3 regions of the Jeotgalibacillus malaysiensis genome follow, and region 2 is predicted to be linked to each of the others. Evidence: predicted binding sites of a transcription regulator. Region 2 holds the regulator's gene; each other region holds the start of a gene.
The links. The regulator Rex, encoded in region 2, represses fermentation and respiration genes when NADH is low (regulators of the CRP and FNR family bind a similar motif). The targets are predictions, from matches to a motif close to TTGTGAAATATTTCACAA.
Positions count from the first base shown of each region.

Region 1 (7,666 bases), 250 kb from region 2:
CCAGCCACAAAAAAAGAAGCCCCGCAATCAAGGCTTCTTCAGTAACTTACTATTTAAATAAAATACCGCTTTAATTTCGCCATCACTTTTCTCACATCAGCCGAGCCGTCATGAAAACCGACGTGGCCATCAGGACGGATGAACAGCGTACTGCCTTTTTGCATCCCGAGGTTCTGATCCAGATCGCGGTGCACGTCATAGATAATCGGCAGCTCGTCCCGCTCCGTAAGGACTGTACCGCCACGTGCGACGAGATAGACTTTCAGCATATCCGGGAAGGCACGGTTCGCTTCCTGGGTGAAATCATATGCGTAATCAATCAGATCCTGTTCATAACAGTCAATGTAGATCAAGCACACATAACCGATTCGCTGGATAAGCGGGTACAGCCGTTCATCTGTTGTACCTTCATTGAAAAGAATCTGATCCGGTACACGCTCACCTGCCTGGATTGCTTTTCTTGAAAGGGATTGATCTTTAAACGAACGGTTAATCGGCGTTTTATCATAGTCACTATGAACGTGTGAAAGGGCATTAGCGAATCTGGACTGAACCCAGCTTTGAGTCAGCACTGCTTTTCCTGACCAGTTTCTTGCTTTGCCAAGCAGCCCTTTCATATGGATCAGCTTCAGCTCCATTGTTGTGTTCCGGATTACTTCCCTTGCCACAGGTGCTCGTTCTTCATGATAAGTATCCAGGAATGGATTGCCGGCGTATCCTTTTAACACAGTATCGATCTTCCAGCAGAGATTTCCTACATCTTCAAGTCCGATATTCATGCCTTGTCCGCCAAGAGGGTTATTGACATGTGCTGCGTCTCCAACGAAAAATACATTCCCAACGCGGTAGTTCGGTACCTGTCTGTGCGCTGTGCCAAAGTAAGCGAGCCACTTTGGATGCTGGACTTTATAGGGATTGTCTAAAATGGTATCGAGTGTGGTCTGAAGTTCATGAAGCTTCATTTCGCGTTTGCGCGGACCGCCCTGTCTCGTTCTGTCAAACCCGACAACCCGGTAGGTTCCATCTTTATACGGGAAGAATGCAGCCGCTCCTCTGTCATTTAAATGAAGGTTTATATGGATTTCTTTCATGTCAGGGACTTCTACATCGCCTGTAAAGAATGTGATGCCTTCATCTTCTCCGATAAAAGGCACATCCAGTTCTTTACGGACTTTACTGTGCGCTCCGTCACAGGCAAGCAGATATTTAGCAAAGTATGTTTTCATGATGCCATTGTGAACAGCCGTCACATAGACACCATTGTCCTTTTGCGTGACGTCTAGCACTTCATGTTCTCTGAAAACCTGACCGCCTCTTTCATTCAGGTGGTTCTCAAGGATTTCTTCAATTTCATCCTGAGGGATAATAAGCAGGTAGGGATATCTGCTTTGAATATGATACATTTCAACGTAAGATGGATGTTTGCCGGCCAGGTGAAGCTTTGCGCCAGGACCTGGATATCCTCTTTTTAAAAATGGTTTATTTACACCAAGGAATTCAAATAGTTCAAGTGATCTCGCCTGTATACCGAGTGCTTTTGATAAAACTGAACGCCCCGGTTTCTTCTCCAGGCAAATATAGTCTATGCCCCGTTTTGTCATGACATTTGCCGCCATAAGGCCTGCGGGTCCTGCTCCGATAATCAGTACATCTGTTTCGATCACAGCCATGAGACGTGCTCCTTTCGTTCATTAAGCTGGTATGACACAGATCCGTTTGTTTTACGTTAGCATATTTTCTCTGATGGTAACCAACTTTAATACAAAATCGCCCAAAATAAAGAACCTACATTACCGATACCCTTATTCTTTCTGATCATGCGCTGTATGAACATTTTTGTGAAAGGAAATTACTCTTCATTGTAAGGATTAATATGAACCAGCACATTATTAATATCCTCGTGCCGCTCAAGGAGTCTTCGTTTTACATTTTTTGAAATGCGATGCCCTTCTTCTACTGTAATATATGGATCCACACTCACTTTGATATCGATAACGATATAGTGCCCGTGCGTTCTGGCTAATAGTTCGTCCACTCTTTTCACACCTGGTGTTGCCATTACAGTTTCTATAAATGGATTGGTTTTATCAGCTTCCAGTACCTGCTCCATCATAATGGAGCCCGCTTCTTTTGCCAGAGAGAAACCGATTTTAATAACAATCAGCGAAACGACAAGTCCGGCAATTGGATCGGCATAAAGTAAAAAAGTCAGCTCCAGTCTTTCACCGAGAATCGCTCCTCCCACACCAAGAAAAGCAGCAACTGATGAGAGTGCATCTGATCTGTGATGCCAAGCTTCAGCCATCAGTGCAGAACTGTCTATCTTTTTGGCAATCCGCTTTTTATAGTGAAATAAGATTTCCTTTACGACAATAGAAAATACAATCACTGCGAGTGCGATCGTGCCCGGCGCTTCGGGAATTTCTCCTAAAAATACACTTGCAGATGAAGTAGCGATTTCTACGCCGACGACAACCAGCAGAATTGCGACAATAATCGTTGCAATGTTTTCTGCTTTTCCGTGACCGTACGGGTGATCATCATCCGGCGGCTTTCGTGCTGTTCGGAGTCCTGCGAGTACAGCGACTGATCCCGCAACATCTGATGCAGAGTGCGCCGCATCTGCGACAAGTGCACGGCTCCCTGAAATATAACCGAACACACCTTTTAATATTGTTAACAGCGTATTTGCCACGATCCCGACCCATGTGGCAAATTCAGCTTCTTTAAATCGATTGTTCATATAATCACACCACCTGTGCAAATTTGTTGCAGCTTCATTATCCTATCAGACTGCCCTTAAGTGGGTCTATACAAACCTTTTTAACGGAGGTCATGAGTGTTTAGAGGGTTAAATGAATTGAATCACGGGGAAAAGAATTGGCTGAGGGCAAAAAAGGGAATTCCTCTATTGATATAGATAGAAATTCCCTCTGGTAAAGATATTATTCATTTATCTTACAACGATCAGTTTTCCTTTTTGATTAGAAATATTTAAGAGTTCACTACTGTTTAAAAGATCAATCTTACTTTCTTTAAAAGCTTCATTAACATAGATAAACAATTGCCCCTCAAATTCTATCTGTACATATTCATCTTTTATACCTTCTGCAAACGCTAATAGTCCATAATTCCCCTGATCATACTCATATACTGCGATGGCAGGGGTATCATTAATATCAACTGCAAAAACAGTTAACTCACCATTGAAATACTGATCAACCTTTTTTAACTCAGGCAGTTCCTTATCCAAAGTGTACTCACTCCCATGGAAAAAGAGTAGCTCCCGCCAAAGCTCCTCCTGCTCCGGCGTGCTGCCGTCTGTCCAGGTACTCGTCTGGGAGACCTGACCGTCGTGATCCACCTGCATTGTAACGCCAAGGTACATCGTATCTGTATGAGCGACATCAAACCTTCCGACAGTAACACCTTCTTCATAAACTTCAGGCCTGACACTAAAATTTCCTTCGGGATACGTTTCCTCAAGGAAGGTCATCAATTTACTATACCGTTTGGCATGCGTCTGTTCTTTATAGGTTGGGTAATAAAAATATCCTGCTGTTAGTCCAATGATAAGCAGCGACGAAATTGATAGCGCAATGGTTCTTTTCCTTTTAAAAATCATCCACGTAAGCACGATCATTAGAAAAATAATGACTGTTGCAATCATAAAATTAATAACTTCAGCTGGATTCAATTGGTTCCCTCATTTCGAACTGCCTTAACTCCTTAAAGATTATGATTCAATAAAACCACCGAAAATCCTTTTAACCTTTGTAAAATATTTCAATCCACAAAAAAAACTGTCTTCACTCAGTTTCCACCGGGTAAAGACAGTCCTTTAATATTTATTTTTCTAAAGCAGCCTTAGGAGCTGATGCTTTAGCAGACGATTTTGCCGTCAGTTCTTTTTCTTTTTTAGCTGAATTCAAATACGTATAGAGTACGCCGACGAAGAATGCGCCGCCAACAATATTGCCAAGTGTCACGATCAGTACGTTTTCAACCGCTGCCTGTATTGTCACAAGCGCAGTGTGAGGTGCTGTCAATGCGATTGAGAATAAAGCCATATTTGCAATGCTATGTTCATAACCGGAGATAAAGAAGGTGAAGACGAACAGAATCATCAGCACAATTTTAGACATGTCCTCCTTTACCTGAAGCGGAATCCATACAGCCAGGCAGACAAGCCAATTGGCAAGGATTGCTCTGAAGAACATTTCAGAATAAGGCAGGTTCATTTTCTTTTCAGCCACAGTGATCAGATACGATTCTGATGGATCCATTGTCGCAAATAAGCCGGTCATAATAATCAATCCTGTGAAAAATAAAATACCGACCAGATTGCCAAGATAGCAGGCACCCCATACACGCAGTGTGTCCATCCAGTTCGTTTTCTTCTTCATGGCGCCAACGACCATATACATCGTATTTGATGTGAACAGCTCCGTTTTTCCGTATAAAATTAAGCAAAAAGCAACGCCGAAGAAGATTGCATTAATAAAATAAGTTGCCGGTGATGCTGCCTCGTAAAACGGCTGTGCCAGACGGAATGCCATGACAACGGCCATTCCAACGTACATGCCTGCAAGCATTGCACGCACCATATAATGATTCGGCTGCTCCTTTAACAGATCTCTCTTCAATGTCGCTGCACCTAATAATTTCTCTATTGTAGACTGTTCCATTCGTCACCATCCTGAATTCCGTGTAAATTTTGTGATTCAATTCACAGATCAGTGTAAATGGGTAAGCGCTGCCACTACAATAGCGTTTTGTATTGTTTGATTTATTAGTTAATTCCGCTTCAGAATTGCATTTATTCATTTTTAAAACTCCTTCTTTTGCAATTCTTAATTTTATTGTACCGACCGCATTTCACATAAATAAATGAATCGCTTTAATGAAGGAACTTTTCGCCTTTCTTTTGTCACGCTTTTCAGAGAAAATTATGTTACAATTATCACAAACTAATGTAAGAGGAGGCGCATAAATGGGCAAAAGAATTTTATTGTTTTTATTAACAAACATCCTCGTCATGACGACAATTGTGATTGTATGGTCACTCATTGTTTCATATACAGGAATCAACGGTTCATTCCAGACAGGCGGACCAGGGCTTGGAATTGACTTCGTTTCACTTGGTTTATTCAGTATCCTCGTAGGTTTCGCAGGGTCATTCATCTCGCTTGCGATGTCACGAATGATGGCAAAATGGATGATGAAGGTAAAGGTGCTCGATCCGGATGGCAGTCTGACTGCACAGCAACGTGAAGTTGTTGAAAAGGTACACCGCTTCTCTCGTGCTGCCGGTTTAACGCATATGCCTCAGGTCGGAATCTATCCTTCACCTGAAGTAAATGCATTTGCAACGGGTCCTTCAAAGAAAAAGTCACTTGTAGCTGTATCACAGGGACTTCTAGATAACATGGATGATGATGCAGTTGAAGGTGTAATCGCCCACGAGGTAGCGCACGTATCAAACGGAGACATGGTGACAATGACGTTGCTTCAGGGTATCGTGAATACATTTGTTGTATTCTTTGCGCGTATCGTCGCAATTGTACTCAGCCGTTTTGTCCGTCCTGAATTGCAATTTATCGTGCAGTTTGCGGCTATTATTATCTTCCAGATTCTATTCTCAATTCTCGGAAGCTTAGTCGTGAGTGCCTACTCAAGACACCGCGAATTCCACGCTGATCGTGGTGGCGGCGACTTAGCCGGTAACGATAAAATGGCGCACGCACTGCGTTCATTAAAAGCACAGGTAGGTCGTACAAATGTAAAAGATCATACAGATGATTCAGCTGTTGCCACGATGAAAATCAGTGGTAAAGGAGGAGTGATGAGATTATTCTCAACTCACCCTGACCTTGATGAGCGTATTGCGCGTTTGGAACAGCGATAATTGATTGACGAAGAACCGCCTGGGATGGCGGTTCTTTTTTTGATCTTAAGTGGGGCTGGCGCTGCAATCAGGACAGCGGATCTGACATTCATTTGGCGGAATTGCTACAACCTCCGCCTGAATTGCTACAACTTCCCCGGCGTATCGCTACACCCTGCAGGCTAACCGCTACAACTCCGACAACAATTGATACATCCGGACCCCGGCACAATAACTACACTTCCAAACCAATCATCCGCGCTCTCCCACTTCTACTCCTCAACCCGCCTGCATATACTCTTCAGGTAATCTGAATCCACAGGAGGGACAGCTATGTCTCAACCGAATAACCCGTTCAGACGATATTATCTTCCTTTCAGGGGAATGTTCGATCCCTGCCCGCCGCTTGGCCCAAAGGTATTTGTTACACCGCCGAACTTATTTATCGGATTCCAGCCGCCTGATTTCCCCCAGTTCCCACCTTTAGAAGCATTGAGAAAAGGTACGCTCTGGGAACCGTTTTTTGATTACTACGAGAGCCCCTACCGTAAATAAAGGAGGTTCACAGAATGGAAAAACAGCTGCCAAAAGAATATTACGCGAAGCTTGAAGCAATACAGGCGATTGATTTTGTGATTTATGAACTGGTGCTTTACCTCAACACTCACCCCGATGATGCGCAGGCCATTCAGCAATATAATTACTACAGTGCTTACAGCTGCAGGCTGAAGACTGAATTTGAAGCCTGTTATGGCCCGCTGCGTTTCGGGATGCCTACACAGGAGCACCAGCACTGGGAATGGGCTGAATCCCCGTGGCCATGGCAGGTCTAAGTACTTTTTATCCAGCTTTAGCAGGCAAGTCCTCGAGTCATAAGCCACCTAGCGATAAAGGGAAAGAGCACCCTTTTTCGCTACGCGTCTTATGCCTGTCAGAGCTGACCAAGCTCCTTCCACTTTTACTTTAGGAGGTATGCGATTTGTGGAGCTATGAAAAAAAGCTGATGTACCCTGTAAGAGTAAGCACGTGTAACCCCACCCTTGCAAAATATTTAATGGAACAATACGGTGGCGCTGATGGCGAACTCGCTGCTGCCCTCCGCTATATGAACCAGCGCTATACGATTCCGGATAAAGTGATTGGCGTGTTAAATGATATTGCGACAGAGGAATTCGCCCACCTTGAAATGATTGCAACGATGATTTATAAGCTCACCAAAGATGCTACACCGGATCAGCTCCGTGCAGCAGGACTTGCAGAGCATTACGTCAGTCATGACAACGCCCTTTTTTACAATAACGCAGCAGGCGTCCCGTTCACAGCAGCCTACATTCAGGCAAAAGGCGATCCGATCGCTGACCTCTACGAAGACATCGCAGCTGAAGAAAAAGCACGCGCCACCTATCAGTGGATCATTGACCAGTCGGATGATCCGGATTTAAATGATGGACTCAGGTTTTTAAGGGAGCGGGAAATTATTCACGCGCAGCGGTTTAAAGAGGCTGTCATGCTGATTACAGAGGATCGTGATGAGAAAAAGGTTTTTTGAGTACGAAGTTATTGAAACGCCTGAGGCACAGTGTCCCTCAGGCGTTTTGTTATGAACATCATTTGGTTTTTCTATGGGATCAGCACGATCTTCCCAAGCTTCCCTCTATTCTTAAAATATGTCTGCGCTTCCCTCGCTTCTTCCAGTGGAAAGCGCTTATCAATCACAGGTATGATCTTTCCTTCTGAAATTGCCTGCAGCATCTCTTTAAATTCTGATCTTGTCCCAAG
Region 1 covers NZ_CP085252.1:970,377-978,042, reverse strand. The annotation lists gene LG330_RS05565 (FAD-dependent monooxygenase) at 54-1,670, opposite strand; gene LG330_RS05560 (cation diffusion facilitator family transporter) at 1,850-2,743, opposite strand; gene LG330_RS05555 (hypothetical protein) at 2,954-3,697, opposite strand; gene LG330_RS05550 (formate/nitrite transporter family protein) at 3,849-4,688, opposite strand; gene htpX (protease HtpX) at 4,994-5,908, shown strand; gene LG330_RS05540 (spore coat associated protein CotJA) at 6,221-6,442, shown strand; gene LG330_RS05535 (spore coat protein CotJB) at 6,457-6,720, shown strand; gene LG330_RS05530 (manganese catalase family protein) at 6,867-7,436, shown strand; partial or broken gene LG330_RS05525 (zinc-binding dehydrogenase) at 7,508-7,666, opposite strand, start outside.
Region 1: the regulator Rex is predicted to act here: its motif matches at 4,718-4,735, upstream of LG330_RS05550 (formate/nitrite transporter family protein).

Region 2 (7,666 bases):
TATGATAAAGTGGCGAGAACGCTTGGACTGCCTTATCCTGGTGGACCGCATATTGACAGGCTTGCACATGAAGGTACGCCTTCAGTAAAACTGCCGAGAGCTTGGCTTGAGGAAGGTTCATATGACTTTAGCTTCAGCGGATTGAAGTCTGCTGTGATCAATACGCTTCATAATGCTGAACAGCGCGGTGAAGAGATAGTTGTGAAAGACCTTGCTGCAAGCTTTCAGGAAAGCGTTGTAGACGTGCTGACAGAGAAAACGAAGCGTGCAGTTGAAGAGTATGGCGTAAAGCAGTTGTTGCTTGCTGGTGGTGTTGCAGCGAACAAGGGATTACGTGCACGTCTGACTGAAATGTTTGGAGAAAGAGAAGACCTTAAGCTAGTGATTCCACCTCTGTCACTTTGTACGGATAATGCAGCGATGATTGCAGCTGCCGGGACTGTGATGTATGAGCAGGGGAAGAGGTCAGCTTTGGATTTGAATGCGAATCCGGGGTTAATGTTATAAAGGTGAGGACGTCTGCTGAGAAAGCAGGCGTCTTTTTTTGTATAAATAAACCCCGGGGCGTACAATACAGTTAAAGAGAGATGAAACGGAGATGTAGCCATGGAACGAGATATTCAAGTATACATAGATAGTGAAGAAAAGCGTACCCAGCTTTATAAAAGAACGCTGTGGGTGGTTGTACTGTCGCAGATCTTTGGTGGAGCGGGGCTTGCTGCAGGGATTACAGTAGGTGCTTTGCTTGCTCAGAATATGCTTGGGACAGACAGTTATGCCGGGCTTCCGGTTGCGCTGTTTACACTCGGTTCTGCAGGAGCGGCGCTTTTAGTCGGGAGACTGTCTCAAAAAGCAGGAAGGCGGATTGGACTCGGAGCCGGATTTGTTACTGGCGGTTTAGGTGCACTTGGTGTTGTCGGGTCAGCAGTCTGGGATAGTGTCCCGCTGCTATTGATTTCATTGCTGATTTACGGGGCAGGAACTGCATCTAATCTTCAGGCACGCTATGCCGGGACAGATCTGGCGAATGATAAACAGCGCGCAACAGCTGTCAGTATCGCAATGGTTGCCACAACTTTTGGTGCAGTAGCCGGACCGAACCTGGTCGGTGTCATGGGAAGGTTTGCGGAATCTATTGGCGTCCCGGCTCTCGGGGGACCGTTCATATTAGCGGCTGCAGCTTACATTGCAGCTGGACTGGTGTTATTTATCATGCTAAAGCCTGACCCGTTGATAATCGCACGTGGACTGTCTGAAGCTTCAAAAGAAGAAACAGCACCTATTGAAACGTTTGATGTGTCCGGTTTGAAAAGAAGAGGCGTGATTACTGGGGCGGTAGTGATGGTGCTCACGCAGATCGTCATGGTCGCTGTCATGACAATGACGCCGGTTCATATGGGACATCACGGTCACACGTTAAGTGCGGTCGGATTAGTAATTGGCCTTCATATCGCAGCTATGTATCTCCCTTCATTAATTACAGGTGTACTAGTTGATAAGCTGGGGAGGACATTTATGGCGTCAGCATCAGGGATAACGCTGCTTGCAGCAGGCGTAGTAGGCGCACTTGCACCCGGAGAATCATTAGCAGGGATGATTGTCGCACTGATGCTGCTTGGACTCGGGTGGAACTTCGGCCTGATCAGCGGAACAGCAACGATCATAGATGCCACACATCTTTCAGTGCGTGCAAAAACGCAAGGATCAGTGGATGTCTTCATTGCATTATCAGGAGCGGCAGGCGGTGCATTGTCAGGAATGGTGGTTGGTGCTTCCAGCTTTTCGATTCTATCACTTGGAGGCGGACTATTGTCTCTGATATTAATTCCAATGATTTTCTGGGCAAGAGGAACAAAATCGATGAGAAGTGAAACTCAGCTGTAAAAAGCTGAGTTTTTTCTGTGGATAAGCTGTGTATAAGTCAGAAACAAGCTGTATATAACTCGGTGTGTCTTTTGTTGTGGATAATGTTAATAATTGTGTACAAACCTGTGGGTAATGTGCATAACTCTGTGTGTTGTCATCATTCTGTTACACTACGTTCACATTATATACATATTTGATTTGTAATTTTCACACAAATATAAGCAAAAAGTTATTCACAATTGCCTGATATTTCGGATATTGAAGGATGGGTGAGGATAAGTGGGAATCGAGGAGAATTTGGATGGGGAGTGGTTTGAGTTTGTGAAAAGTATTCTAGTTTTTGACAGCGGATTCCTGTTGAATCCCTGTATGTAAAATGACGTGATTTCCGGGACCACCTGCCAAATCTTCTGAAAGTCATGTGTAATCTCATGAACACTCATGATAATCTTTTGGATCACACGCCAAATCTCCGGAACACCCAATGTATTCTCCTGAACCACTAAACAAACTCCCAAAAAAACAGGAATCCCCAAAAAGGATCCCTGACAAAAACTCAAACCTCACTCACTCAATTCCTCCTCCAGCTCAGCCCACTCCTCAAGCAGCTGATCCATTTCAGCTTTTGCCTGATCTATGGCCTGGTTGGATTCCATCACCCGCTCATGATCCTGAAAAATTTCAGGGTCACACAACAGGTTTTCATGCTCTTCAATCGTACCTTCAAGCTCTGTGATCAGCAGCTCAATTTCCTCAAGCCGTCTGCGTTTCTTCCGCTCAGCCTTTTGCTTTTCCTTATCAAGCGCAAAGGCTGATTTATCAGTCGGCTTTTCAGCGGCAGGTGCTTTCTCAAGTCGCTCGCGTTCTTCAATTGCTGCAAGCTCAGCTATTTCACTCAGTTTCTCCATATAGTAATCATAGTCACCAAGATACTCAGTGCTGCCATCAGGTGACAGCTCGAGCACCTTTGTCGCAAGTCTGTTGATAAAATAGCGGTCATGCGATACAAACAGGATCGTACCAGGATAATCGATCAGCGCATTCTCCAAAATCTCTTTACTGTCGAGATCCAGGTGGTTGGTCGGCTCATCTAAAATCAGGAGGTTCGATTTCTGCATCATCAGCTTAGCAAGCGCAAGGCGTGCTTTTTCACCGCCGCTCAAAGTTGAGACAGGCTTCAGCACATCATCCCCCGAAAAGAGGAAGTTGCCAAGCACCGTACGGATATCCTTTTCATTTTTCATCGGATAGTCATCCCACAGCTCATTCAGCACGGTTTTATTCGAATGCAGCTCTGCCTGCTGCTGGTCGTAGTAACCGATGCTGACGTTCGATCCATATTGTATCTGTCCGGCAAGCGCAGGAATTATTTTTACAATTGTTTTTAAAAGGGTGGACTTTCCAACACCATTTGGCCCGATCAGCGCGATACTATCCTCACGTGTGACGGCTGCATTGATGTTACGTGAAACAGGTGCATCATAGCCGACAGAGAGATCCTGCAGCTTCAAGACGTCATTCCCACTTTGGCGATCAATCGAGAAGCCGAAGCTTGCTGATTTCTCATCCCCTTTTGGGCGGTCCATCCTGTCCATCTTTTGAAGCTTTTTACGGCGGCTTTGTGCCATTTTCGTAGTAGAAGCCCGTGCCAGGTTTCGCGCGACAAAGTCTTCCATCTTCGCGATCTCTTCCTGCTGCTTTTCAAATTCCTTCATCTCGCGCTCATAATCAAGCGCCTTCTGATCCAGGTAGCGGCTGTAGTTACCGTGGAATTTCTTCGATCGCTTACGTGAAATCTCCACAACCTGATTGACGATTTTATCTAAAAAGTAGCGATCGTGTGAAACGATTAAAATCGCGCCAGGGTAACCCTGCAGATAAGATTCCAGCCAGCTGAGTGTATCAATGTCCAGGTGGTTGGTCGGCTCATCGAGGATCATGACGTCAGGCTTGGTTAATAGTAATTTACCCAAAGCGAGACGCGTTTTCTGACCGCCGCTTAACGTCGAGATCGGTGTATCGTAATCAAATGACTGAAAGCGCAGTCCGTGAAGCACGGTTCTGATATCCGCCTCATACTGATACCCGCCGGCGTCTTTGAACTGAACCTGCAGCTCATCGTATTCGGTCACCACACGGTTATAGCGTTCCTCATTTTCATACACATCCGGATCCGCCATCTGTTGCTCGGCTTCACGCAGGCGTTTTTCCATATCTTTTAAGTAATCAAATACACTCATCATTTCTTCCCAGATCGACAGCTCGGATTCAAGTCCGCTATGCTGCTCAAGGTACCCGATCGACACGCCTTTTGGTTTATTAATATCGCCATTGTCATGCGAAAGCTGACCTGCGATGATTTTTAAAAGGGTAGACTTCCCGGCACCATTACGACCGACAAGTGCAATCCGGTCTTTTGTCTGGACTTCAAGCTTTATATTAGCAATAATCTCCTCTGCGCCAAACGACTTTGAGAGATTATTGACCTGTAGTAAAATCATTCGCTCACCTCATTTTTCTTCCTATCTAAGTGTATCGTACCAGCGTTGTGATAAGCAACGAACTGTCATTGTGAAAAAGATTGCATACTTTGCAAGCGGATACCTTAATGGTGTATGATACAATAGGGACTTGGATTGTATTTAAAAGGAATTTGTTGTGAAGTCTGTTCTTATATAAGTAGTTGTTTCGCTGCGCTTCAGGCGGACGCTTTCCGGACGGTTGTTGCTGAGCCTCCTCGCCTTCGGCTGTGGGGTCTCAGCTTCCAACTAATCGTCCCGGAGTCGCCGCCTTACGCTACGCTCAACGCTTTGGTAAGAAGGATAACTTTACAACAAAGTACTATTTTATAGTTTGATAAATGAGAGAGTAAGCTAAACAAATTAGATATACTCACTCAGCTGACCCTTGGAGTAGAGGACGGAGACTCCCGCCCCAGGAAAGGGACAGGTGAGACCATGCATGCGAAGCATGTAGAGGCTCACCGCCCGGGGGCAGGAAAGCGCAGTCCTCTGCGGAAAGGGTCAGCGGTCTTCATCTCAGCATCAACAACATATAGATTTGGAAGCGTTCACAGCTTCACTTTACATGCGGTGCCAGGCGCACTGTTGGATTTAGGGGGAGTACAGGAATGAGTCAGGAACAAATGAAGATTCCTCAGGCAACGGCGAAGCGACTGCCGCTTTATTACCGTTTTCTGAAGAACCTGCATTCATCAGGAAAGCAGCGTGTTTCTTCGAAAGAGCTGAGCGATGCTGTAAAGGTGGATTCAGCAACAATCAGACGTGATTTTTCTTATTTTGGTGCACTTGGCAAAAAGGGTTATGGGTATAATGTAGAATACCTGCTGTCCTTTTTCCGTAAAACACTTGATCAGGACGAAACGACAAAGGTTGTGCTGATTGGTGTCGGAAATCTTGGTACTGCGTTTTTACATTATAATTTCCTGAAAAATAACAATACAAAGATTGAAATGGCGTTTGACGCGGATCCTAAAAAGGCGGGAACGTCAATTGGAGAAGTGCCTGTATATGCGATGGATGACCTTGAGGAAAAAGTGAAGGCGAGCAATATCGAAGTCGCAATCCTCACTGTGCCGGCTGGTCCTGCCCAGGGAATTACTGACCGATTGATTGATCTGAAGGTAAAAGGAATCCTGAATTTCACACCTGCCAGACTCTCTGTGCCTGAGCATATGAGAATCCACCATATTGATCTTGCCGTCGAGCTTCAGTCACTCATTTATTTCCTGAAGAATTATGGAACAGATGACGTAGAAACGTCACAATTAGAAGAAATATAGAATAGCCAAAAAGCTTAATTTAATTTATGATAAAGGAAGAAAGAGGAGGTGCATGCATCATGTTACCAGGCGGAATCAGCCTTGCCGTGATCGCAGTCGTTGCATTATTAATTTTTGGTCCTAAAAAACTGCCGGAGCTAGGGAAAGCAGCAGGCAGCACCCTTCGTGAATTCAAGGATGCAACAAAAGGACTTGCAGATGACGACGATGACGTAAAAGAGACGAAGAAAGACGAAAAACAGCAATAATTACGGGATGGTGGCCATATGAACCAGCAAGATATGACCGTCCATGAACATATAGGTGAAATAAGAAAACGACTCATCATTGTAGTCGTTTTCTTTGTCATTTCGATGGTGGGAGGCTTCTTCTTAGCAGAGCCGCTGATGAAATTCCTCCAGTCTTCAGACGAAGCAGCATCGATGACATTGAACGCATTCCGGGTAACGGATCCTGTAAAGATCTATTTCCAGATTATCATGTTCACTGCGTTGATCATGACGGCACCAGTTATACTGTACCAGCTTTGGGCGTTTGTCAGTCCGGGTCTGCATGACAGGGAGCGGAAAGTAACCCTCAGTTACATTCCTGCATCCGTCATTCTGTTTTTATCAGGCCTTGCGTTTGCATATTTTATTTTATTCCCATTCGTTGTCCGTTTCATGATGAACCTGTCGAACAATCTTGAAATTGAGCAGGTCATCGGAATCAATGAATTCTTCCAGTTCTTATTTCAAATGACAATCCCGTTCGGCTTCTTATTCCAGCTGCCGGTGATCATGTTGTTTGTCACAAGACTGGGGATAGTTACACCAATGTTTCTGGCAAGCATCCGTAAGTACGCATACTTCGGACTGCTCGTCGTCGCAGCCTTTGTGACGCCGCCTGACATCTTCTCACACATGATCGTAACCGTACCGCTGATTTTACTCTACGAAATCAGCCTCTGGATCGCGAAAATCGGCTACAACAAAGCACAAAAAGCTGAAGCCGAGCAGCGTGAGCTAGAAGAACAGGAACGCAGGGAGCGGATCGACCGCGAGCTTGCGAAAAAAGAAGAGTTGAAGGAAAACAGCGGGGAGTGATCCCGGCTGTTTTCTTTTTTTGTTGGTGAGTTTGGTGGTGGTTCGGCGTTAAACATGGTTTGTTCGCTACTTATATGCTGCTGTTCGAGACTTACACCCGCATGTTCGACGCAAAACACACGGTGTTCGACGTATCTCATGCCAGGTTCGCCACTTCATGACCAAATACCCACCCCGCAAAGTTCCAGCACAAACAAAAAAGCAGCGGTCACCAGCCGCTACTTCTTTTCATTCATATGCTTCTTAATCTTAAAGTGGAGTCCAATCAGCCTGAGTCCCGCCCCGATATCATACGTTGCGAATGCAACAAACAGGTAGGCGAAGAAGCCCCAGCCGTTTTCGTTTACGCTGTTAACAGCGAAGTAAACGAAGAATACCCCAAGTATCAGATAGAAGATACCGTGTCCTAATGGAGATTTCATTTACAAAATTCCTCCTATTGCAAAGCGCCACAGTACGAATACTGCTTCATTCATTTCAATGATCCGCTGAATTTCATCAGCAAAGAAGAACTGCGTCATCACGACAAATGTGTTGATCGCCATATGCGCGATGATTGGTACGATGATTCGTTTAGTATATGCATAAAGGAACGCGAATGCATAGCCCATTGCAGCATAAATCAGAATATGGGTGAAGTCGAAGTGGATCACTGCAAAGATCAGCGCACTGATCAGTCCTGAGATGAAGAAATTATATTTACGATAGAACCAGCCGAAGATCACGCCACGAAACACAATTTCCTCTAAAATTGGTCCGATCACCGCAACCGCTACAGCTGCGAGCGGAACGTATGACAGTAAGCTAATGATGTCAGCTGTATTCTGTGATCCCGGATCAATCCCGATCAGTGACTCAATACCGACTGCAATCGCCTGACTGAAGAATGCCAGGAAAATCCCGATAAATGACC
Region 2 covers NZ_CP085252.1:724,773-732,438, forward strand. The annotation lists gene tsaD (tRNA (adenosine(37)-N6)-threonylcarbamoyltransferase complex transferase subunit TsaD) at 1-507, shown strand, start outside; gene LG330_RS04175 (MFS transporter) at 607-1,884, shown strand; gene LG330_RS04180 (ABC-F family ATP-binding cassette domain-containing protein) at 2,430-4,367, opposite strand; gene LG330_RS04185 (redox-sensing transcriptional repressor Rex) at 4,997-5,668, shown strand; gene LG330_RS04190 (twin-arginine translocase TatA/TatE family subunit) at 5,728-5,916, shown strand; gene tatC (twin-arginine translocase subunit TatC) at 5,935-6,753, shown strand; gene LG330_RS04200 (YdiK family protein) at 6,972-7,175, opposite strand; gene LG330_RS04205 (lysostaphin resistance A-like protein) at 7,176-7,666, opposite strand, start outside.

Region 3 (7,666 bases), 1.1 Mb from region 2:
TTGGGCAGGAGGCATAATGATCGATAGATTCGATGCTTAACACCAGATCTTCGCTTTATACCAAAAAGGACTGCTACTGATAAAATGATAAAAAGGAAACTGATGCCCAACTAAACGGCATCAGTTTCCTTTTTGAATGTAATAAATGATTAAAAGCTTAGGTTCATTGGAGCGGAAGGTGGGGACTCCGGGGCGATAAAGCGGGATAGCTGAGATCCCGCAGGCGAAGCCGAGCGATAAAGATTGGACCACAAAACGGTCCTCCGCCCGGAAAGCCTCCACCTGTAGCGGAAATGAACCGGTCTCTTTTTAAACAAACCTATTCAGCAGGCAAAGCCCAAACAGACACACTGCCCGCCTGAACAGGGAACGTACCATAGCCCTCATCATCAATCACAACAGGCTCACCAATCGAATTCGTATAATCCGTCCACTCTTCGCCTGCGCGATGTTCACCAACAAACATTCTCTTTTCACCTTCATCACCAACCGTTACAACAACTGCACAGCCGGAACCTTCAATCTCCTCAACACCGCGTCTGACCCAGCCAATCGTAGCAGGGTGATCAAAATAGTCGTCCTGCTCACCATAAGCCCGGTGGTAGCGTGCGTAAATAAGCGGATCGATCGCTTCACGCTTATCTTCAATCGGATTCTCACCGTCAATACCGAAGTAATCCCCGTAAAATACACAAGGATAACCGTCTGCACGAAGCAGCACGAGTGCATAGGCACTTTGCTTGAACCAATCCTGTACCCATGACTCAAGTGATTCACCAGGCTGAGAATCATGGTTATCAACAAATGTCACAGCATTCATCGGATATTCGCCGACAAGTGTTCCTTCAAAAAGAGTGGAAAGATCAGCATCACGGCCGTCTTCTGAAATGCGGTGAAGCTTGTAATGCAGCTGAACATCGAATAAATCAAGCTGATAATCGGTTTCCTCAAGGAAATGTCCACATGCTTCGATATCTTCATTCCAGTATTCACCGACCATATAAAAGTTGCCGTCACGATGTTCTTTCACCTGTCTGATAAACTCATCAATAAAATCATGACTGATATGTTTGATCGCATCAAGGCGGTAGCCGTCAGCATCCAGCGTATCTGACATCCATTTACCCCAATTGATCATCTCATCACGTACTTCAGGGTGATTGTAATCAATGTTTGCAAACATGAGGTAATCATAATTTCCAAACTCGTCATCCACCTGATCATTCCAGCTTTTACCCTCGCCGACAATTTTGAAAAAGCCGGTTCTTTCTTCACGGGCGTCGTAATCTGTGCCGTTAAAATGGTCAAAGTTCCACTGGAAGTCGGAGTATTTGCCATCACGTCCAGGGAAAGTAAACTTCGTCCATCCCTCGATCTCAAATGGTTCAGAGATTTCTTTAAGGCGGTTCTCGGCGTCTACTTCAATGACTTGAAACGTTTCTTTTTCATCAGCGCCGGCTTTGTGGTTCATGACTACGTCAACGTATACTTGAATGCCGTTTTCATGGCAGGCCTGGATGGCTTCATGAAGCTCGTCTTTCGTTCCGTATTTCGTTCTGACGTCACCCTTTTGATCAAATTCTCCAAGGTCGTACAGGTCATATACGCCATAACCGTTATCATCAGGTGATTCACCTTTTGTAACAGGAGGAATCCAGACTGCGTCAATTCCGCTGGCTTTCAGTTCAGGTGCTGCATCCTTTAGTCTTTTCCAATGGTCACCGTCTGCAGCGACGTGCCACTCGAAGAATTGAAGCATTGTGTGATTTCTTTCCACGTGAATTCCTCCTTAAAATATAAATAATGTTTAAGAACGCAAAATCTTTCCGTGTGGGGCTGCGCTTTCCTGCCCCCGGACAGTGAGCCTCCTCAGCTTCGCTTCCGGGGTCTCACCGGTCCTTTCCCGGGGCGGGAGTCTCCGCCCCACACTACAAAATTTTGCTGAGTTGATCGTATTTATTAAAAAAGAAAATCTTAATAGAGTGATTATAGAGTAATTCTAGTAATCAGACAATTTTGAATCCATTTTATTTCGTACATCGAAAATAGTTGTGGCACTATTTTTTGGTTGCTGTAAAATAAAAGTTACATCTTTCACAAGGGAGTACAGATGATGTTAAAAAGATTCTTTTCTTACTATAAGCCACATAAAAAGCTATTTATTGCTGATTTCAGCTGTGCTGTTGTTGTAGGGATCCTGGAGCTCGGCTTTCCGCTGGCTGTGTCATGGTTTATTGACAGCCTGCTGCCGGAAGGAAACTGGCAGGCGATCACCCTGGTCAGCTTTTTGCTCCTGTTTCTCTATCTCTCAAGTACCTCTCTTCAGTATGTTGTAAACTACTGGGGTCATAAACTTGGAATAAATATTGAGACAGACATGCGTCAGGAGCTGTTCGAACATGTGCAGCGACAGTCTTTTTCATTCTTTGACAACACGAAAACCGGTCACATTATGAGCCGGATTACGAATGATCTGTTTGATATTGGGGAAATGGCGCACCATGGACCTGAGGATTTATTTATTGCCATCATGACATTTATCGGGGCGTTCTGGATTATGCTAACGATTAATGTGAAGCTTGCGCTGATCGCAATTATTGTTGTACCGTTTCTGATCTGGCTCATTACATATGCCAACATCAAGATGAATACAGCGTGGAAAGCGATGTATGGCAATATTGCTGAAGTAAATGCCCGTGTGGAAGACAGCGTCTCAGGGGCGCGCGTTGTTCAGTCATTTACGAATGAACAGCACGAGATTAAGCGTTTCACAACGGACAACCGTCACTATCGCCAGTCAAAGGTCGGCGCCTACAAAGTGATGGCGTTCAGCTTGTCAGGCATGTATATCATGACACGTCTGATTGTGCTCGTTGTACTTGTATTCGGAGCATATCTGAGTCTCAATAACGAGCTGACATACGGAGAGCTTGTTGCATTTGTTTTATACATTAATGTACTTTTCAAACCGATTGATAAAATCAGCGCACTGCTTGAAATGTATCCAAAAGGCATGGCCGGTTTCAAACGTTTCACAGATTTACTCGATCAGGCACCGGTGATTACAAACCGTCCGGACGCAAAAGAGATTGATCATTTAGAAGGGGAGATTGAATTTGACCATGTATCCTTCAGCTATGATGATCAAAAAGGGGTACTGAATGACATCTCGCTAAAGCTGAACCGCGGGGGAACAGTTGCATTTGTAGGGCCTTCCGGCGCTGGAAAAACAACAATCTGCTCACTGATTCCGAGGTTCTATGATGTTAAAGAAGGTGCAATTAAAATTGATGGGATCGACATCCGCGACATGACGAAGGAGTCGCTCAGAAGTCAGATCGGCATCGTACAGCAGGACGTCTTCCTTTTCACAGGCACGCTCCGTGAAAACATTGCTTACGGAAAACTTGATGCGACAGAGGAAGAGGTACAGGAGGCTGCAAGGAAAGCGAACCTTCAGTCAGTAGTGGATGGCCTTCCGCTTGGCTACAATACTCAGATCGGTGAGCGCGGATTGAAGCTTTCAGGCGGTCAAAAGCAGCGGATTGCCATTGCGAGAATGTTCTTGAAGAATCCTTCTATTTTAATTCTTGATGAGGCTACATCAGCGCTTGATACGGAAACGGAAGCGATGATTCAGGGTGCAATTGAAGAGCTTGCCAAAGGCCGTACAACGCTTGTCATTGCACACAGACTTGCGACAATCCGGAAAGCAGACCGCGTGGTTGTCGTGACAGAAGAGGGGATCGCAGAAGACGGTACACACTCAGAGCTGCTTGAGAAGGATGGGATATTTGCGAATTTGCATCGCGTTCAGTATGAGCAGGTGTGACGTGTGGTTATAAGAGTCGTTCGGCGGGAAATGATGAATGTTCGATGGGAAATGACCGATGTTCGCCGAATAACGGGCGGTGTTCGCCACTTAAATGCCATTGTTCGACGCAAAACCTGCAATGTTCGCCACTTCATGTCATTTGACCTATTCCGCCATACCGTCGCGAAACGACTTCACCAAAAAACCAGCTGTTGCCCACGCAACAGCTGGTTTTTTACTTAAAAGTGTGGCTTTAAAATCCCTCTCAGCACATCTGCACTGTGAGCAAACTGTTCTTTTTCCTTCTCACTTAAATTCAATTCAATGACTTCACGCAACCCGCCCCGATTGATGACAGCAGGAACTCCGATATATACATCTTTCTCGCCGTATTCACCTTCCATCAGTGCAGAAACCGTCAAGATACTGTTCTCATTATGAAGAATTGCTCTTGTAATCCTCACAAGCCCCATTGCAATCCCGTAATAAGTAGCACCTTTACTGTTAATGATCTGATAGGCAGCATCACGTACATTGACGAAAATATCATCAAGATCTTCCTGCGTGTATTGGGGATGCTTTTTAATCATATCAAGCACTGCAACACCACCGACATCGACTGAGCTGTAGACAGGAAGCTCGCTGTCACCGTGTTCACCAATAATGTATCCGTGTACGTTCTGAGGTGCGACCTGGAAGTATTCGCCGAGCAGGTAGCGGAAGCGTGCTGTGTCTAAAATGGTACCTGAGCCAATCACGCGCTCTTTTGGAAATCCGCTGTACTTCCAGACGGCATACGTTAACACATCTACAGGGTTTGTCGCCACAAGGAAGATCCCATCAAAGCCGCTGTCAACAACCTGAGTAACGATAGAATGAAAGATCTTCAGGTTCTTTTCAACGAGCTGTAGTCTGGTTTCACCAGGCTTCTGGTTGGCACCTGCACAAATCACGACGATATCAACGTCTTTGCAGTCTTCATATGAGCCAAATGAAATATTTAATGATTGCTGTGCAAAGACTTTACCGTGATTCAGATCGAGTACGTCACCTTTTGCTTTTTCTTCATTCAGATCAATCATAATCAGCTCATCGGCAACGCCCTGATTCAACAACCCGAATGCATAACTTGAGCCAACAAAGCCTGTTCCAATTAATACAACGCGATTACCTTTTACCATTTTCACAACACACCTTTTCAATTAGAATGATGTTCTGTTTTTATTATAAGCGATAGATTTGATATTGTGAATAATTTCACAATATATTTATATGAATTAAAGTGGCTGTCTTGTTACCCGTTCACTTTTAAACACACACATCCCAGGCAAGCGTACACAAACAAAACCCCTGTTCCTTCACACCAGGAGACAGGGGTTTGATGTTTACTTCAATTTTCCATCTTTCAGTAGTACGATACTGCTCAATCCATCTACTTCAACACTCTTACCTTTTTCCACAGACAATACTTCCGTTCCGGCTTCTTCACTGTTCACAAGTACTTTCCAAGGTCCTTTACCAGGAAGGGAAACAGAAACGGCTTCCTTGTTTGCGTTATGCACAACAAACAGGTGACGGTTCTTTTTCTCCTGCAGCGTATAAGCGATCGTATTGGCAGGGGATGCAGCAAATGTCAGGCGGTCATTGATGGCATCAGCATTTGTCAGTCTGAATGCATCATATTTCTGGCGAAGATCAATTAAGCCTGCCATATATTCCACTTCATCGTTAAATGCAGCGCGGCGTTCCCAGTCGAGCTGGTTCACGCTGTCGGGTGACTGATAGCTGTTATGATCGCCACCTTTTGTACGCATGAATTCCTGTCCTGCATGGATAAATGAGATACCCTGAGACGTCAGTACGATTGAAGAACCAAGCTTGTGCATCGACTTCATTTCTTCAAGTGTCGCATCAGGATTTGTTTTCTCAAGCTTATCCCACAGCGTCAGGTTATCGTGTGCTTCAACATATTGCACGACCTGATCAGGATCACGGTAAGTCGCAACGCTGTCGTCGTAATCAATTCCGCCTGCTACACTTTGGCGCATGATGTCTTCCATGCCCTGTTTTCCATTGATAAAGCCAGGGTCAGCATCTTCCCATACGCTTCCTTTTGCACCATCGCGCAACGTGTCATTGAAATGTGCCACGCGGTCCATATCTTCAGCATTTTTCTGATTCGCTTTCAGTTCAGGATCAAGAGGGGTATTCAGGTCCCATCCTTCTCCAAGTACAATGATTGAAGGGTCGATTTCATCAAGAGCCCCGCGTACTTCATTCATTGTGTCCGTGTCATGAATGCCCATCAGGTCAAAGCGGAATCCGTCCATTTCATATTCTTCAGCCCAGTATGAAACGGAATCCACGATAAATTTCTGCATCATTTTCCGCTCAGAAGCTGTATCGTTCCCAACGCCAGTTCCATTTGCAAGCGAACCGTCTTCGTTGTAGCGGAAGTAGTAGCCCGGTACAAGCTGATGGAAATTCGACTCGTTCACAGCATACATATGGTTATAGACAACGTCCATAATCACGCCAAGATCCTCATCATGCAGCGTCTGGATCATTTCCTTCAACTCAGTCACTCTTACTTCAGGATCGTATGGATCAGTTGAGTATGAACCTTCCGGCGTATTATAGTTTTTCGGGTCATATCCCCAGTTGAACTGAGGGGTATCCAGGTTTGTTTCATCTACTGTACGGTAATCATAGATTGGCAGGAACTGAACGTGTGAGACACCAAGGTTTAAAATGTGGTCCAGTCCGGTTGCATAGCCTTCAGGACCAGTTGTTCCTTTTTCAGTCACGCCCAGGTATTTTCCTTTGTTTTCAATCCCGCTCTCAGGCTGAATGGATAAATCTCTGACATGCAATTCATAAATTGTGGCATCTTCAGGATTTTCTCCTTTAGAGAACGTCTCCCAATTTTCAGGGTTTGTGCGGTCAAGATCAAGCACTGCACCTTTATCTCCATTGACTGATGTAGAGCGTACATAAGGGTCAACCGCTTCACGCCACTCATCACCAATCTTAACTTTGTACGTATAAAGCTGGTTGTGAAGGTCTCCTTCAACGCTCGCTGTCCATGTTCCTTTTTCAGCAGCATCCATCACAATTTCTTCACCTTCTGTTGCATCCCACGCATCATAAAGAACAAGTCGTGCTTCGCTTGCGGTCGGTGCCCACAGGCGGAAATCAGTCTGTTCCTCCGTATACGTGTTACCTAAATCATCGCCATCATAAAAGTACATCTCATCGAATGAGTCAGAACGGATTACCTTACCGACCTGAACAGTTGCATCGCCGAAAAAGTCCGTTTCTATCGTGTAAGTCTTTGTGAGATCAATATCTTCGACTGTTTCGATTGTTACTTTATTTGTGACAGGATCTGTTCCTTTAAAAGGACGGATATCTCCAATCGTCAGTCCATTTAACGTAATGCCGGGATCTTCAGTAGCCGTATCAATCGGCAGATTAGTCGTTAATGTGATTTCATTTACTTCATCAATCGTTGCGCTTACAATACGCGGTGTAGAATCAATATATTTCGAATCATAGTAAACGCCTTTATCACTTTGAACGATCCAGATTTCAGCGGTGCCATCTTCATTGATCTTTGTAATAAAGCGGTCGCCGTTTTCCTGGTCAGCCCATGCGTTTTCACCTTCCGTTTTCTTTACGATAAAACCGACCTTATCAAACAGCTCATCGCTTGAAACAGTGAAATTCGCAGCTAAGCCAAACTCATCTTCTTCTGTAAACTGGATTTCCTGACCATCCCCATTTTCAGGCCACGCCCATAAGTTCCAGCCTTCATAGTTTCCATCAAAACGGTAGTAGTGAAGCGTGACA
Region 3 covers NZ_CP085252.1:3,242,990-3,250,655, reverse strand. The annotation lists gene LG330_RS16880 (aspartate kinase) at 1-17, shown strand, start outside; gene LG330_RS16875 (alpha-amylase) at 320-1,777, opposite strand; gene LG330_RS16870 (ABC transporter ATP-binding protein) at 2,114-3,832, shown strand; gene LG330_RS16865 (L-lactate dehydrogenase) at 4,054-4,995, opposite strand; gene pulA (type I pullulanase) at 5,200-7,666, opposite strand, start outside.
Region 3: the regulator Rex is predicted to act here: its motif matches at 5,060-5,077, upstream of LG330_RS16865 (L-lactate dehydrogenase).